Regions from separate parts of the Kribbella sp. CA-293567 genome, predicted to be linked through region 2. Evidence: riboswitches for the same ligand, from Rfam matches in the RefSeq annotation. Region 2 holds a riboswitch; the other holds the start of a gene.
The links. Region 2 has a riboswitch for ZMP and ZTP ahead of OX958_RS17735 (glycine hydroxymethyltransferase). Riboswitches for the same ligand answer to the same signal wherever they lie in the genome.
Positions count from the first base shown of each region.

Region 1: linked by a shared signal. The riboswitch ahead of OX958_RS12280 (5-aminoimidazole-4-carboxamide ribonucleotide transformylase) and the one ahead of OX958_RS17735 (glycine hydroxymethyltransferase) in region 2 are both predicted to bind ZMP and ZTP.

Region 1 covers NZ_CP114065.1:2,552,433-2,558,928, reverse strand. Annotated here, with positions in the region: gene OX958_RS12290 (acetolactate synthase large subunit) at 1-287, opposite strand, end outside; gene ilvD (dihydroxy-acid dehydratase) at 642-2,324, opposite strand; ZMP/ZTP riboswitch at 2,486-2,572, shown strand; gene OX958_RS12280 (5-aminoimidazole-4-carboxamide ribonucleotide transformylase) at 2,594-3,649, shown strand; gene OX958_RS12275 (ubiquitin-like small modifier protein 1) at 3,659-3,943, opposite strand; gene OX958_RS12270 (WD40/YVTN/BNR-like repeat-containing protein) at 3,943-5,034, opposite strand; gene OX958_RS12265 (2-hydroxyacid dehydrogenase) at 5,113-6,042, opposite strand; gene OX958_RS12260 (TIGR03086 family metal-binding protein) at 6,103-6,496, opposite strand, start outside.
Region 2 covers NZ_CP114065.1:3,862,758-3,869,253, reverse strand. Annotated here, with positions in the region: gene rsgA (ribosome small subunit-dependent GTPase A) at 1-169, opposite strand, end outside; gene OX958_RS17745 (YhjD/YihY/BrkB family envelope integrity protein) at 311-1,678, opposite strand; partial or broken gene OX958_RS17740 (acyl-CoA dehydrogenase family protein) at 1,697-3,323, shown strand; ZMP/ZTP riboswitch at 3,345-3,428, shown strand; gene OX958_RS17735 (glycine hydroxymethyltransferase) at 3,474-4,922, shown strand; gene OX958_RS17730 (glycoside hydrolase family 9 protein) at 5,494-6,496, opposite strand, start outside.

The DNA.
Region 1 (6,496 bases), 1.3 Mb from region 2:
GGCACCGAGTCCATGTACGCGTCGGCGATCGGCGTCACCAGGTTCGTCGCGCCCGGGCCGGAGGTCGCCATGCAGACCCCGGTCTTGCCGGTCGCCGAGGCGTAGCCCTGGGCGGCGTGGCCGGCGCCCTGCTCGTGACGTACCAGGATGTGGCGGATCTGGGTGGAGTCGAGCATCGGGTCGTACGCCGGGAGGATCGCGCCGCCCGGGATGCCGAAGACGGTGTCCACTCCGGCATGTTCCAGTGCGCGGATCAGAGCCTGTGCCCCGGTCAGCTGCTCACTCATGGTGCCTTCCCTTGGTCGTCACTGCTTCGTCACTGCTGCACGAAAGACTGCTGCTGTACAAAGAAAAAGCCCCCTGAGCCGGGTGGGCTGAGGGGGCGCGCTCGACTCTGAGGTCGCGTCAGTCGGCGCGCCGCACAAGTACGAGAAGAATCGATCGCATGCAGTCACCATCGCCGACTCCCCTTGATCCGGTCAAGCTCACCACCGGACCGTCCCACCATCCGAGACGCCCGTCTTACGTTTCAGCAGTCTAATCCTCCGCGCCACCCCCTCGCTCGGAGGGCTACCCCCGCGATCGGCGACTTACCCCCGGTTGGAACAGGGGGAGAGTCGCCGGTCGTGAGGGGAGGTTGGCTAGGTGCAGACGGCGCCTTCGGAGGCGGAGGTGACCAGGCGGCGGTATTTGCCGAGGACGCCCTTGGTGATCGCGGGCTCCTTCGGCGTCCACCCCTGGCTGCGCCGTACGAGTTCCTCGGGCTCCACGTGGAGGTCGAGAGTGCGGTTCCGGACGTCCAGAGTGATCCGGTCGCCGTCCTTGACGAAGGCGATCGGGCCGCCGTCCACGGCCTCGGGGGCGACGTGACCGACGCAGAGTCCGGTCGTACCGCCGGAGAACCGGCCGTCGGTCAGCAGCAGCACGTCCTTGCCGAGCCCCGCGCCCTTGATCGCGCCGGTGACGGCCAGCATCTCGCGCATTCCCGGACCGCCCTTCGGGCCCTCGTAGCGGATCACCACGACGTCGCCGGCCTGCAGCGAACCGTCCGCGACGGCGTCCATCGCGCCGCGCTCGCCGTCGAAGACGCGCGCCGTCCCCTCGAAGACGTCTTCGTCGAAACCGGCGCTCTTCACCACGGCACCGTCCGGGGCGAGGCTGCCCTTGAGGATGGTGATACCGCCGGTGCCGTGGATCGGCCGGTCCAGTGCGCGGATGATCGTGCCGTCGACGTCCGGCGGGGCGATGTCGGCCAGGTTCTCGGCCATCGTCTTGCCGGTGACCGTCAGGCAGTCGCCGTGCAGCAGGCCCGCGTCGAGCAGCGCGCGCATCACGACCGGGATGCCGCCGACGCGGTCGACGTCGGTCATCACGTAGCGCCCGAACGGCTTGAGGTCACCCAGGTGCGGAACCTTGTCGCCGACCCGGTTGAAGTCGTCGAGGGTGAGATCGACCTCGGCCTCACGGGCGATCGCGAGCAGGTGCAGTACGGCGTTGGTGGAACCGCCCAGCGCCATCACGACCGCGATCGCGTTCTCGAACGCCTCCTTGGTGAGGATCTGTCGCGCGGTGATCCCCTTGCTGAGCAGGTTGACCACCGCCTCGCCGGACCTGCGCGCGAAGCCGTCCCGGCGCCGGTCGACCGCGGGCGGCGCGGCTGAACCAGGCAGCGACATCCCGAGCGCTTCGGCTGCGGACGCCATCGTGTTCGCGGTGTACATCCCACCGCAGGCGCCCTCGCCCGGGCAGATCGCCCGCTCGACGGCGTCGACCTCCTCGCGGGTGATCAGACCACGAGCGCAGGCCCCGACCGCCTCGAAGGCGTCGATGATGGTGACGTCCTTGTCCCCGAGCTTGCCGGGCATGATCGAACCGGCGTACAGGAAGACACTGGCCAGGTCGAGGCGAGCGGCGGCCATCAGCATGCCGGGCAGCGACTTGTCACAGCCGGCCAGCAGCACCGAGCCGTCCAGCCGCTCGGCCTCCATCACCGTCTCGACCGAGTCGGCGATGATCTCGCGGCTCACCAGCGAGTAGTGCATGCCGACGTGGCCCATCGAGATGCCGTCGGAGACGCTGATCGTGCCGAACTCCAGCGGATAGCCCTTGGCCGCGTGGACGCCGTCCTTGACCGCCTTCGCGAGCCGGTCCAGCGACAGGTTGCACGGGGTGATCTCGTTCCAGCTCGACGCCACCCCAATCTGCGGTTTGACCCAGTCGTCGTCCCCCATCCCGACCGCACGCAGCATCCCCCGCGAGGCGGTCGCCTCCAGCCCATCGGTGACCGTCCGGCTCCGCGGCTTGATATCAGGCGTGTTCGACATACCGCTCACTGTAGGAGCGCCGGCCGGACAAGACTGCCGACCCCCTGTCCAGTACTACGCGGCCGGCCGTGCGGTCGGGGTCGCGGTTGGGGGTTGCGGCCGGTCACCTGTACTGCGTGTCAGCACATCCCGCCGGCGCATCCGGAGGCGCTAGGGTCCGGGTCTGCGGTCGTGACTGGCGAAGGTGGAGCACCACCGGGAAGCGACCGTTGCGGCAAGTAAAGGCGTCGTCCGCCTGGGCGCCTCCGATTCGTCCTCGGAGGCTCGCGATGCACCTGCGCTACGGAATCAACCCGCACCAGCCCGCCACTGTGTCGGCCCTGGGGCCGTCTCCCTTCACGGTGCTGCACGGCTCGCCGTCGTACATCAACGTGCTGGACGCCGCGAACGCGTGGCAACTCGTCCGCGAGGCGCGTCACGCGTTCGGCGTACCGGCGGCGACTTCCTTCAAACACGTCTCGCCCGCGGGCGCCGCCTTGGCCGGACCGCTCGACGAGACCATCCGTACGACGTACGCCGTCGGCACCACCTCGCCCGTCACCAGCGCCTACCTCCGAGCACGCGACGCTGACCCGAAGTCGTCGTACGGGGACTTCGTCGCCGTCTCCCACCCGGTCGATCGCGACCTGGCCGACGTGTTGAGGCGGCTGACCTGCGACGGCATCATCGCGCCCGGGTACGACGCGGGCGTGGTCGGCACGCTCTCGGCGAAGAAGCGCGGGACGTTCCTGATCCTCGAAGCCGACCCTGCTTTCGAGCCGCCGCTCGAAGAGGTCCGGGAGCTCTACGGCCTTCGGCTCACTCAGCATCGCGACGCCGAGCCGCTGACTCGCTCTCTGCTGGTCCCCGACCTCCCGGATCAGGCCGCGCGGGACCTTCTGCTCGGGCTGATCGTGCTCCGCTACACCCAGTCCAACTCGATCGCCTTGCTGAAGGACGGGATGGCGATCGGCATCGGAGCGGGACAGCAGTCCCGGATCGACTGCACTCGCCTGGCAGGGCAGAAGGCCGACACCTGGTGGCTCCGCCGCGCGATCACGGTCCGCTCCGACCTGCCGCTGTCTGCTCGCATCGCTCACCAACTGGCCGAGGTGGACCGCCTTTCCGCTGTCGATCGCGCCGCATGGCTGGACCGGCTGACCGAGGTCGCGATGACCTCGGACGGCGCGATCCCCTTTGCCGACAACATCGACGAGGCGCACCGCCACGGCGTACGCCACCTGGCCGAACCAGGCGGCTCGATCCGCTCGGCCGAGGTCACCACGGCCTGCGCCGCGGTCGGCATGACCTTGTCCCGCACGGGTATTCGCCTGTTCCACCACTAGGCCCGAGCATCAGCCGCCCGCCACGCTCGGCAGGATCAGCAGCTCGTCCCCGTCGGACAGCGGTGTGTCGAGCGCGTTCAGATCGCGAACGTTGTCGTTCCCGAGGAAGACGTTCACATGCCGGCGGAGCGCGCCCTGGTCGTCGGTCAGCCGCCGGCGCAGCGCTGGATGCTCGACCTCCAGCGCGGCGAAAACCTTGCCCACGGTGGGCTCGCCCGCCACCTCGACCTGCACCCGCTCCGCTCCCCCGGCGAATGGTCTGAGCACCGTCGGGAGTTTCACTGCCACGGACATCAGCCGAGCACCGCCGCGCGCACGGTCAGGACGTCGGGAAGATGGCGGGCGACCTCGACCCAACTGTCGCCCCCGTCGGCGCTCGCGTAGACGCAACCGTCCCGAGTACCGACGTAGACGCCCGCCTGATCCGCTTGGTCCACGCACAGCGCGTCTCGCAGTACGGGCGCGTACGACGGAACCTCGGGCAGCCCGTTCGTGAGGGCCTCCCAGGTCGAGCCCGCGTCGCGGGAACGGTAGACGCGGCACTTCGCGTCGGTGGGAATCCGGTTGCCGTCGGCAACCAGTGGGAAGACGTAGACGGTCTCCGGCTCGTGCGGATGCACCACGATCGGGAAGCCGAAGTCCGAGGGCAGGCCGTCCGCGATCGACTTCCAGATCGCGCCGCCGTCGTCGGAGCGGTAGACGCCGTGGTGGTTCTGCGCGAACAACCGTTCCGGTACGGCGGGGTGCCCCGCCAGCTTGTGGACACACTGACCGAACTCGGGATCCGGATCGGGCATGAAGTACGCCTTGATGCCGTGATTCGCCGGCTTCCACGAATCGCCGCCGTCGGTGGTCTGGTAGACCCCGCCGGTCGACATCGCGACGCTCATCCGTTGGGAGTCGGTGGGGTGCGGCAGCACGGTGTGGATCGCCTGACCGCCGAAGCCCGCGCCCCAGTCTTTGCGATGCGGGTGGTCCCACAGGGCGCTGACCAACTCGAAGCGGACCCCGCCGTCGGTCGACTTCCACAGTGAGGACGGTTGCGCACCGGCGTACACGACGCCGGGCTGGTTCTCGGGCGCAGGCTGAATCTGCCAGACCCGCTCCATCGATGCGTCGGCGCCGGCGGGGAAGCCGATCGAGCCCTCCGGTGGCTCGTCCCAGGTCTGACCGAGATCGTCTGAGTGGAAGACGGCCGGACCCCAATGCTCACTGGTGCCGCCGGCGAACAGACGTGGCCGCTCACCACGAGTGTCGATGCCGACCGAGTACACGCCTTGCATCTCGAACGAGGGCCCGTTGAGTCTCCACTCCCGGCGCTCGCTGTCGCTCCGGCCGATCCAGAGCCCTTTCTTGGTCCCGATCAGCAGTACGGTCTCGGACATCTTTGTCCTCCCTCGGTCGCCGCGGCAGGCGCCGCGATCAGTCGGTCGACGCGGCCCGCGCCGCGCAGTACAGCACAGTCATCGGGGCGGCCCCGCGACGACGTTGAGCAGCGGTTCGCCCGCGGCGTACCGCTCCAGTTGAGCCCGGACCAGCCGGGCGACCCGCGGCGCGAACGCCGTCGACGCGCCGCCGCGGTGCGGATTGATCAGCACGTTCGGAGCCGACCACAGTGGATGCCCGGCAGGCAACGGCTCAGGGTCCGTCACGTCCAGCGCGGCGCGAAGCCGCTGGCTGGTCAGCTCGGCCAGCAACGCGTCCGTGTCGACCACCACGCCTCGGGCGACGTTGATCAGCAACGCACCGTCCTTGAGTTGCGCAAGGAACTTCGCGTCCACCATCCCCCGCGTCTCAGCAGTCGCCGGCGTCAGCAGCACGACGACATCCGCCCGCGGCAGCAGTTCAGGCAGCTCCGCGATCGGATGCACGCCCTCCCGCGCCCGCCGCGCCACCCGGATGATCTCGCACTCGAACCCGGTCAGCCGTCGCTCCAAGGCCTCCCCGATCGAGCCGTAGCCGAGGATCAGCACAGTGCGATCGGCAAGCGAGTCGTCGAACTCCTGGTACGTCGATGGCCACTCACCGCGCTCCTGGTTCTTCACCGCCTGCGGCAGCCGCCGGTACGACGCCAGGATCAGCCCGACGGCAAGCTCGGCGGTCGAGGCGTCATGAACACCCCGCGCGTTGCACAACGTGACTCCGTCGCGCAGGTAGGGCAACAGATTCTCGAAGCCCGCGGTCTGCGTCTGCACCACCTTCAGCGCGGGCATCTCGGCGACGATCTCGACCACCTCGGACGAGCCCATGTAGTCCGGCACGTAGAACTCGACCGCGTCGAGCGCCGGACGCTCGCCGCCGGCGTAGTACCGCGCGTCGATGCCCGCGGGCAGCCCACCGAGGTACCCCTCGGGGTCCTTCCACGGCAGCAAGGTCTTCACCAGATCAGCCATGCACGGCAACCTACTCGCACCTCCGGACAGATTTCGTCGGCCGACTTCCCGTACGCCGTACTACGGCCACCGGCCCGCGACGCCCACCAGCCGATCCATCAGCGGTGCCTCCGTCGCGACGTCGACCGGAGGCCCCCACAACTCCGGAACGGGCGGCTCGACGAGGAACCCGGCGACATGCTCGTAGCAGGCCCGGACAGTCTCGGGCGGCAGCTCGAACGGCAGTCCGGTCGCCTTCGCAAGATCCCAGCCGTGCACCACGACCTCGGTCAGCGCGATCTTGCCCCACTCCTCGTTCGACAGCGCCAGGCCGGCCAGATCGGACTCGCCGGCCCAGGCCGCCGGGTCGCTCCAGGCCTTCGCCAGCACCTCCAGTCGCTGCCCGAGCACCTGCCGCCATTCGCCGTCGAAGTCCAGCGCCGCGCCCGCGTCTCCGTCCGCCGCCAGGGCACCC
Region 2 (6,496 bases):
CCAGTACTGCGCCGGACCAGCTGGCGCGGACCGGGCCGTCTTCGGTCAGGACGGTCGAGAGTCCCTTGTCGACGCGGGCAACTCGGCCCGGTACGAGCTCGTCGGAGAGGGTTGCGAGGTAGTCGGCCGTTGGGGTGTCGAGGCCCAGGGCCCGGAGTTCTGCTGACATCGTGCGACGAACCTTTCGGGAGGTCCGGCCGCGAGTTCAGCTCAGCGGACGGACGAAGCGGGAGAGCAGCGGCCCGAGGGCCTGATCAGAGGTCATGCGGGGTCATCTCCCTTCCTTGGTTTGGTCGCTGTCGCGATGGGTTCAGCGTAGGTCGTCGGGGTCGGGCGGCGCACCGGGTTTTCCTACCGGGGTTGGTGTCCGTCGCTCTTCGCCGGGTGAGGCGGATGGTTCCGCTGGTGCTGGTGCCGGGGTGGCCGGCGTGGTGGTGGCTGGGGTTGCGGGTGCACCGCCAACGGAATTGGCCGGCCCCGATGCGGGTGCGGCGGCGCGGTCGCTGGACGTCGTGGTCTTCGGCGGGGTGACGGCCGGTGAGGTCTCGACTCGTGGGGACTGGGGCGACGTGCTGGCCGGTGGGGGCTTCGGTGAGGTGTCGACCGGTGGTGGGTCGGTGGGTGTTGCGGGGGTGTCAGGCTGCTGTGGTTTGGGCTGGCCGAGGGCTTCGATCGCCTTGGCCATCTTCACCTCGGGGCGTTCATCGTCCGGCGCCTGGTCTTCTTCGTGGTGGGCCTTCGAGTCCGCCTTCATCACCGGCTCGGAGAGGTCCGCCGCGTCTTTGCGCGCCTTGTGCGGCCACATTCGGTCGACCACCGCGTTCAGCGCGGCCCCGATCAGTACTGCGATCGCCGTCAGGTACAGCCACAGCAACACCGCGATCGGTGCCGCCAGCGGTCCGTAGATCGACGTTCCGCCGACGGTGGTCTGCAGCGTCCAGCGCAGCAGGAAGCTTCCGAGGATCCACAGCGACAGCGCCAGGAACGAGCCCGGCAGGTCCGACACCCACGGGGTCCGGACCGGCACCGACAGGTGGTAGAGCGTGTTCAGGAAGCCGGCCGAGAGGATCGTGACCACGGGCCAGTACAGCTGATTCAGGAAGTCCACCCGAGCCGGCAGCAGTGCGTCGACCGCGCTCGGTCCAGCCAGCACCAGCGGCAGCACGATCACGCCGATGATCAGCGCGACGCAGTACAGGGTGAACGACAGCGCCCGGGTCTTGACGATGCCGCGGCGGCCGCCCATCCCGTACATGATCGTGATGGTGTCGACGAAGACGTTGAGGGCGCGGCTGCCCGACCACAGGGCCAGCAGGAAACCGATCGAGATCACGTCGAACCGGCCACCGCTGCCGAGAACGTCGTCCAGCGTCGGCACGATCACCTGCTGCACCGAGTCGGCGGTCAGTGCCCGCTCGGCCAGCTGGATGATCTGGATCTTGACGTCCTCGATCGTCTCCAGGTTGAACTGGTTCGCGATGAAACCGATGCTGCCGGCCAGCCCGAAGATCAGCGGCGGCAGCGACAGGATCGCGAAGAACGCCGCCTCCGCGGCCAGACCCGTGACCCGGTAGCGCAGACAGGTGCCGACCGTCTGGGTCAGCAGCCGCCACGTCGTACCGGGAAGTCGTCGGGCCCATACGAATGAGACGGAGGTCTCGGACCCAGAGCGTGCCATACCGCTTACCGTACTGACATGGCGGACCCAAACGCTGCAACGAATCAGGCTCCCCCACTGCAAGGGGTGAACTTCTTCACGCGGGACACCGCACTTGGTGACTCTCTGCGTCCGTTCGCTGACCTGAACGACCATCCCGGCCTGACTGCCATCGGTGAACTGGCCGGCAGCCAGGAAGCGCTCTCTCAGGCCCTGCCTGCCAACCAGAACTCCCCCGTACTGCGGACGCACGACCGCTACGGTCACCGGATCGACGAGGTCGAGTTCCATCCGTCGTGGCACTGGCTGGATGGAGAAGGCCGTCGGATTCGGCCTTCAGGCAGCGCCTTGGACCAGTGACCAACAGTCACCACACCTCACCCGCGCGGCCGGCTTCTACCTCTGGTCTCAGGTCGAGCCGGGCCACGGCTGCCCGATCTCCATGACGTACGCCGCCGTCCCGGCACTCCGCGCGGACCCGAAACTCGCAGATGAGTGGATCCCGCGACTCGCCGCCACGCAGTACGACGCCCGCCGGCTGCCAGCTGCTGAGAAGGCGGGAGCCCTGGCCGGGATGGGAATGACCGAGAAGCAGGGCGGTTCCGACGTCCGGGCCAATCTCACCACCGCCACCCCGACCGGGTCTGACGGCGAGTACCTGCTCAACGGGCACAAGTGGTTCTGCTCCGCGCCACAGGTCGACGTCTTCCTCGTCCTGGCCCAGGCTGCGGACGGCCTGACCTGTTTCGTCGTTCCCCGGGTCCTTGCCGACGGCAAGCGCAACGCGTTTGCCCTGCAGCGGTTGAAGGACAAGCTCGGCAACCGGTCGAACGCGTCCAGCGAGGTCGAGTTCGACGGCACGATCGGCTATCGGCTCGGCGACGAGGGGGCCGGCGTCCGGACGATCATCGAAATGGTCGCCGCAACTCGGCTCGACTGCGTGCTCGGGTCGGCCGCGTTGATGCGTCGCGCGCTGGTCGAGGCGACCTGGCACACCGCACACCGCAGCGCGTTCGGCAGCCTGCTGAAGGACAAGCCCGCGATGCGGAACGTACTGGCCGATCTCGCCATCGAGAGCGAGGCAGCAACCGCTCTCTCGATGCGTCTGGCCGCGGCGGTCGACGCCTCGCTGGCCGGGGACCAGCAAGCTGCGGCGTTCCGTCGGATCGCGCTGCCGCTGGCCAAGTTCTGGGTCTGCAAACGGACGTCGTTCACGGTGGCCGAGGCGCTGGAGTGTCTCGGCGGCAACGGGTACGTCGAAGAGAGCGGTCTCCCGCTGTTGTTCCGGGAGTCTCCGCTGAACTCGATCTGGGAAGGCTCCGGCACGGTCAACGCCCTCGACGTACTGCGTGCGCTCCGCCGTCCCGAGTCGCTGGAAGCCTGGCTGCTGGAGGTCGGTGCCGCCCAAGGCGCCGATCATCGCCTGGACGCGGCGGTGACCGACGTACTGGAAGCGCTCTCTGACCTGGAGGGTGCCGAAGCGGGTGCCCGGCGGCTGGCCGCCCGGATGGCCGCGTGCCTGCAGGCATCGCTGCTGGTCCGGCATTCGACGCCCGAGGTGGCCGACGCGTTCGTCGCGTCCCGGCTGGCCGGCGACTGGGGTGGGGTGTTCGGAACGCTGCCGCGCACCACGCCGCACGGTCCGATCCTCGACCGCATCCTCTGACGCCCGCCGCACACGCTAGGGTTACCAAGTCGCGACTGGCGCTGAGGTGGGATCGACCACCGGGGAGCGAAGAGACCGCCGGCACCGTGCGCCTGGGTGCCGCGACCTTGTCACAGGGAAACCCTGTGCGACCTCAGGAGAGAGACGAAGATGACTCAACCCTCCGACGCCGCGACGGCGTCGGCCGCGTACCGCAACGCGCTCGAGGTGATCGGTGCGGTGGAACCCACCATCGCCGGCGCGATCAGGGCCGAACTGGCCGACCAGCGCTCCTCGCTCAAGCTGATCGCGAGTGAGAACTACGCCTCCCCCGCGACCCTGCTGACGATGGGCAACTGGCTCTCGGACAAGTACGCCGAGGGCACCGTCGGGCACCGCTTCTACGCCGGCTGCCAGAACGTCGACACCGTCGAGCAGACCGCCGCCGACCACGCCAAGGCGCTGTTCGGCGCCCCGCACGCCTACGTCCAGCCGCACTCCGGCATCGACGCGAACCTGGTCGCCTTCTGGGCGATCCTGGCGCACCGGATCGAGTCGCCCGCGCTCGCCGAGGTCGGCGCCAAGCACGTCAACGACCTCTCCGACGAGGACTGGGCCAAGCTCCGCAAGGCGCTCGGCGACCAGAAGATGCTCGGCATGTCGCTGGACGCCGGCGGTCACCTGACCCACGGCTTCCGGCCGAACATCTCCGGCAAGATGTTCCACCAGAGCTCCTACGGCACCGACCCCGAGACCGGCCTGCTGGACTACGACAAGGTCGCCGCGACCGCTCGTGAGTTCAAGCCGCTGATCCTGATCGCGGGCTACTCGGCGTACCCGCGCAAGGTGAACTTCGCCAAGATGCGCGAGATCGCCGACGAGGTCGGCGCCACCTTCATGGTCGACATGGCGCACTTCGCCGGACTCGTGGCCGGCAAGGTCTTCACCGGCGACTACGACCCGGTGCCACACGCCCACGTCACCACCACCACCACGCACAAGTCGCTCCGCGGCCCGCGCGGTGGCATGGTGCTGTGCCAGCCGGAGTACGCCGACGCCGTCGACCGCGGCTGCCCGATGGTGCTCGGTGGCCCGCTCAGCCAGGTGATGGCAGCCAAGGCCGTCGCGCTGGCCGAGGCCCGCCGCCCCGAGTTCCAGACCTACGCGCAAAACGTCGCCGACAACGCGGTCACGCTGGCCGAGGGCCTGATGAAGCGCGGCGTCAAGCTGGTCACCGACGGCACCGAGAACCACCTGGTGCTGCTGGACGTCTCGTCGTACGGGATCACCGGCCGGCAGGCCGAGTCGGCGCTGCTCGACGCCGGCATCGTCACCAACCGCAACGCGATCCCGCGCGACCCGAACGGCGCCTGGTACACCTCCGGCGTCCGGATCGGTACGCCGGCGCTCACCACGCGCGGGTTCGGCGGGGACGAGTTCGACAAGGTCGCGGAACTGATGGTTGACGTGCTTTCCAGCGTCACCCCGACCACCACGGCGGCCGGCGCGCCGTCCAAGGCGAAGTACGTGCTCGCCGACGGGGTGGCCGACAAGGTCCGCGCCGCCTCCGCCGAACTGCTCGACAAGCACCCGCTGTACCCGGGTCTCGACCTGAACTGAGCATGACCGAAGCGCCCGCCCTGGCTCCTCTTGGGCGGGCGCTTTCTCTTCCCACGCCGCTCCTCCGTCGCGGCTCCCGCCCACCCCTGGGTCGCGGCTCCTTCGTCGCCGCTCGACTGCAGCTGAGCCCGCTGGGGATTGCCATCGGTGGTTGGTGGTTCCCGTTGGTGGCTGGCGCATTGAGCGCGATGCAGGTGGCCGACGCCCCTGGCGGAGATGCTGGTAGCCGGAGCTTCTCGTCCGGGTGAACCGGTCACCGAGCCGCTGCGGCAACTCCCGTGCCTCGCCGCCTCACTCGCGACTCCTCCGTCGCCGCCCAACTCCAGGTTGACCCGCGGGAATCGTCATCGGCGAGTGGTGCTCGCCGGTTCGCGCTGAAGGGTGGGTATTGGCTCGATGCAGTTGGCGGATTTGACGCCCGCTGGGTACGGCGTGCACCAGCGGCAGGTCGGCGAACTGCAGACCGATTCAAGTCAGCCTTGAAGACACCTACCGCAGTTCAGCGCCCACCCCGCCACCGCTGAGCGGCGGCGAAGGAGCCGCGACCCAGGGGTGGGCGTGGGAAGAAAACTCAGCGAGTCAACGCATAAACAGCAATAGCAGCAAAGTCATCCGCAGGCTCCGACGCCTGCCATGACCGCACATCATCGACGTACCGCGACCCACGCCCCGTGAACTGCTCGAAGGTATCCACCCCATCGGCAGGGCACGGCTTCATGTTGTCCAGGTTGTCCCCCAGGCCGTCGGTGAAGAGGTCCGCGGAGTTGGGGCCGTTCACCACGCCGCCGGTGAGCGGGCGGCCGACGATGTTGGCGATCTGGTGGTGGGGGCAGCGCTCGGTGGCTTCGCCGACGCCGACCATGAAGGAGACGCCCCACGGGTTGGCGCCGAAGTTCCAGTTGAGTTGGCCGGTGCCGAAGCCGTCGTAGCGGCGATCGCCGGTCACGGTGCGGTACAGGCGCGCGGTCGCGGCCAAGCCGAAGGCGTGCGGGACGGCGTCGAAGTTGTCGTACTGCGCCCCGGCGCCGAAGGGGTCCGTCGCGGCTCGCTTCGTCCCGATTTCCAGCTGAGCCCGCAGATCGTCCTCGAGCGCCTTCACGTTGACCGGCACGCGACGGTCGGCGCGGGCGGCGCGGATCAGGTCCGCGTGTGCGAGAGCGCTCACGTCGTACAGGTTGAGGGTGTCGCCGCCGGCTTCGTGCTTGCGGTACTCGCCCGACCAGTACTCCGCAGTCTTCAACCAGCCCCGCGCCCTGGGATCGCGCAGCTTCTGGGCCGCCAGCGCGAGTTCCGCGGCGCCGAGCTCGAGGTCGTCGCGCCAGTTGCTTTCCGGGTAGAACGCGAACGGCAACGAGGTGACCAGTTGCTTCACGTCAGTTGTCCGGGCCTGGGCGAAGATGGCCGCCGCGGTCTCCAGATGACGCCGGGCCCGGGCGGGCGAAGTACGGGCTTCGACCTGCGCGGCGAGCGCGAAGGCGGCGGCAGTGCGGCCGGCGAGGTTCGGGCTGATCGGCTGACCCGGTGCGGCCGCGCGGAAGACCGGGCGGTTCTTGATCAAGTGATGACCAGGGGCG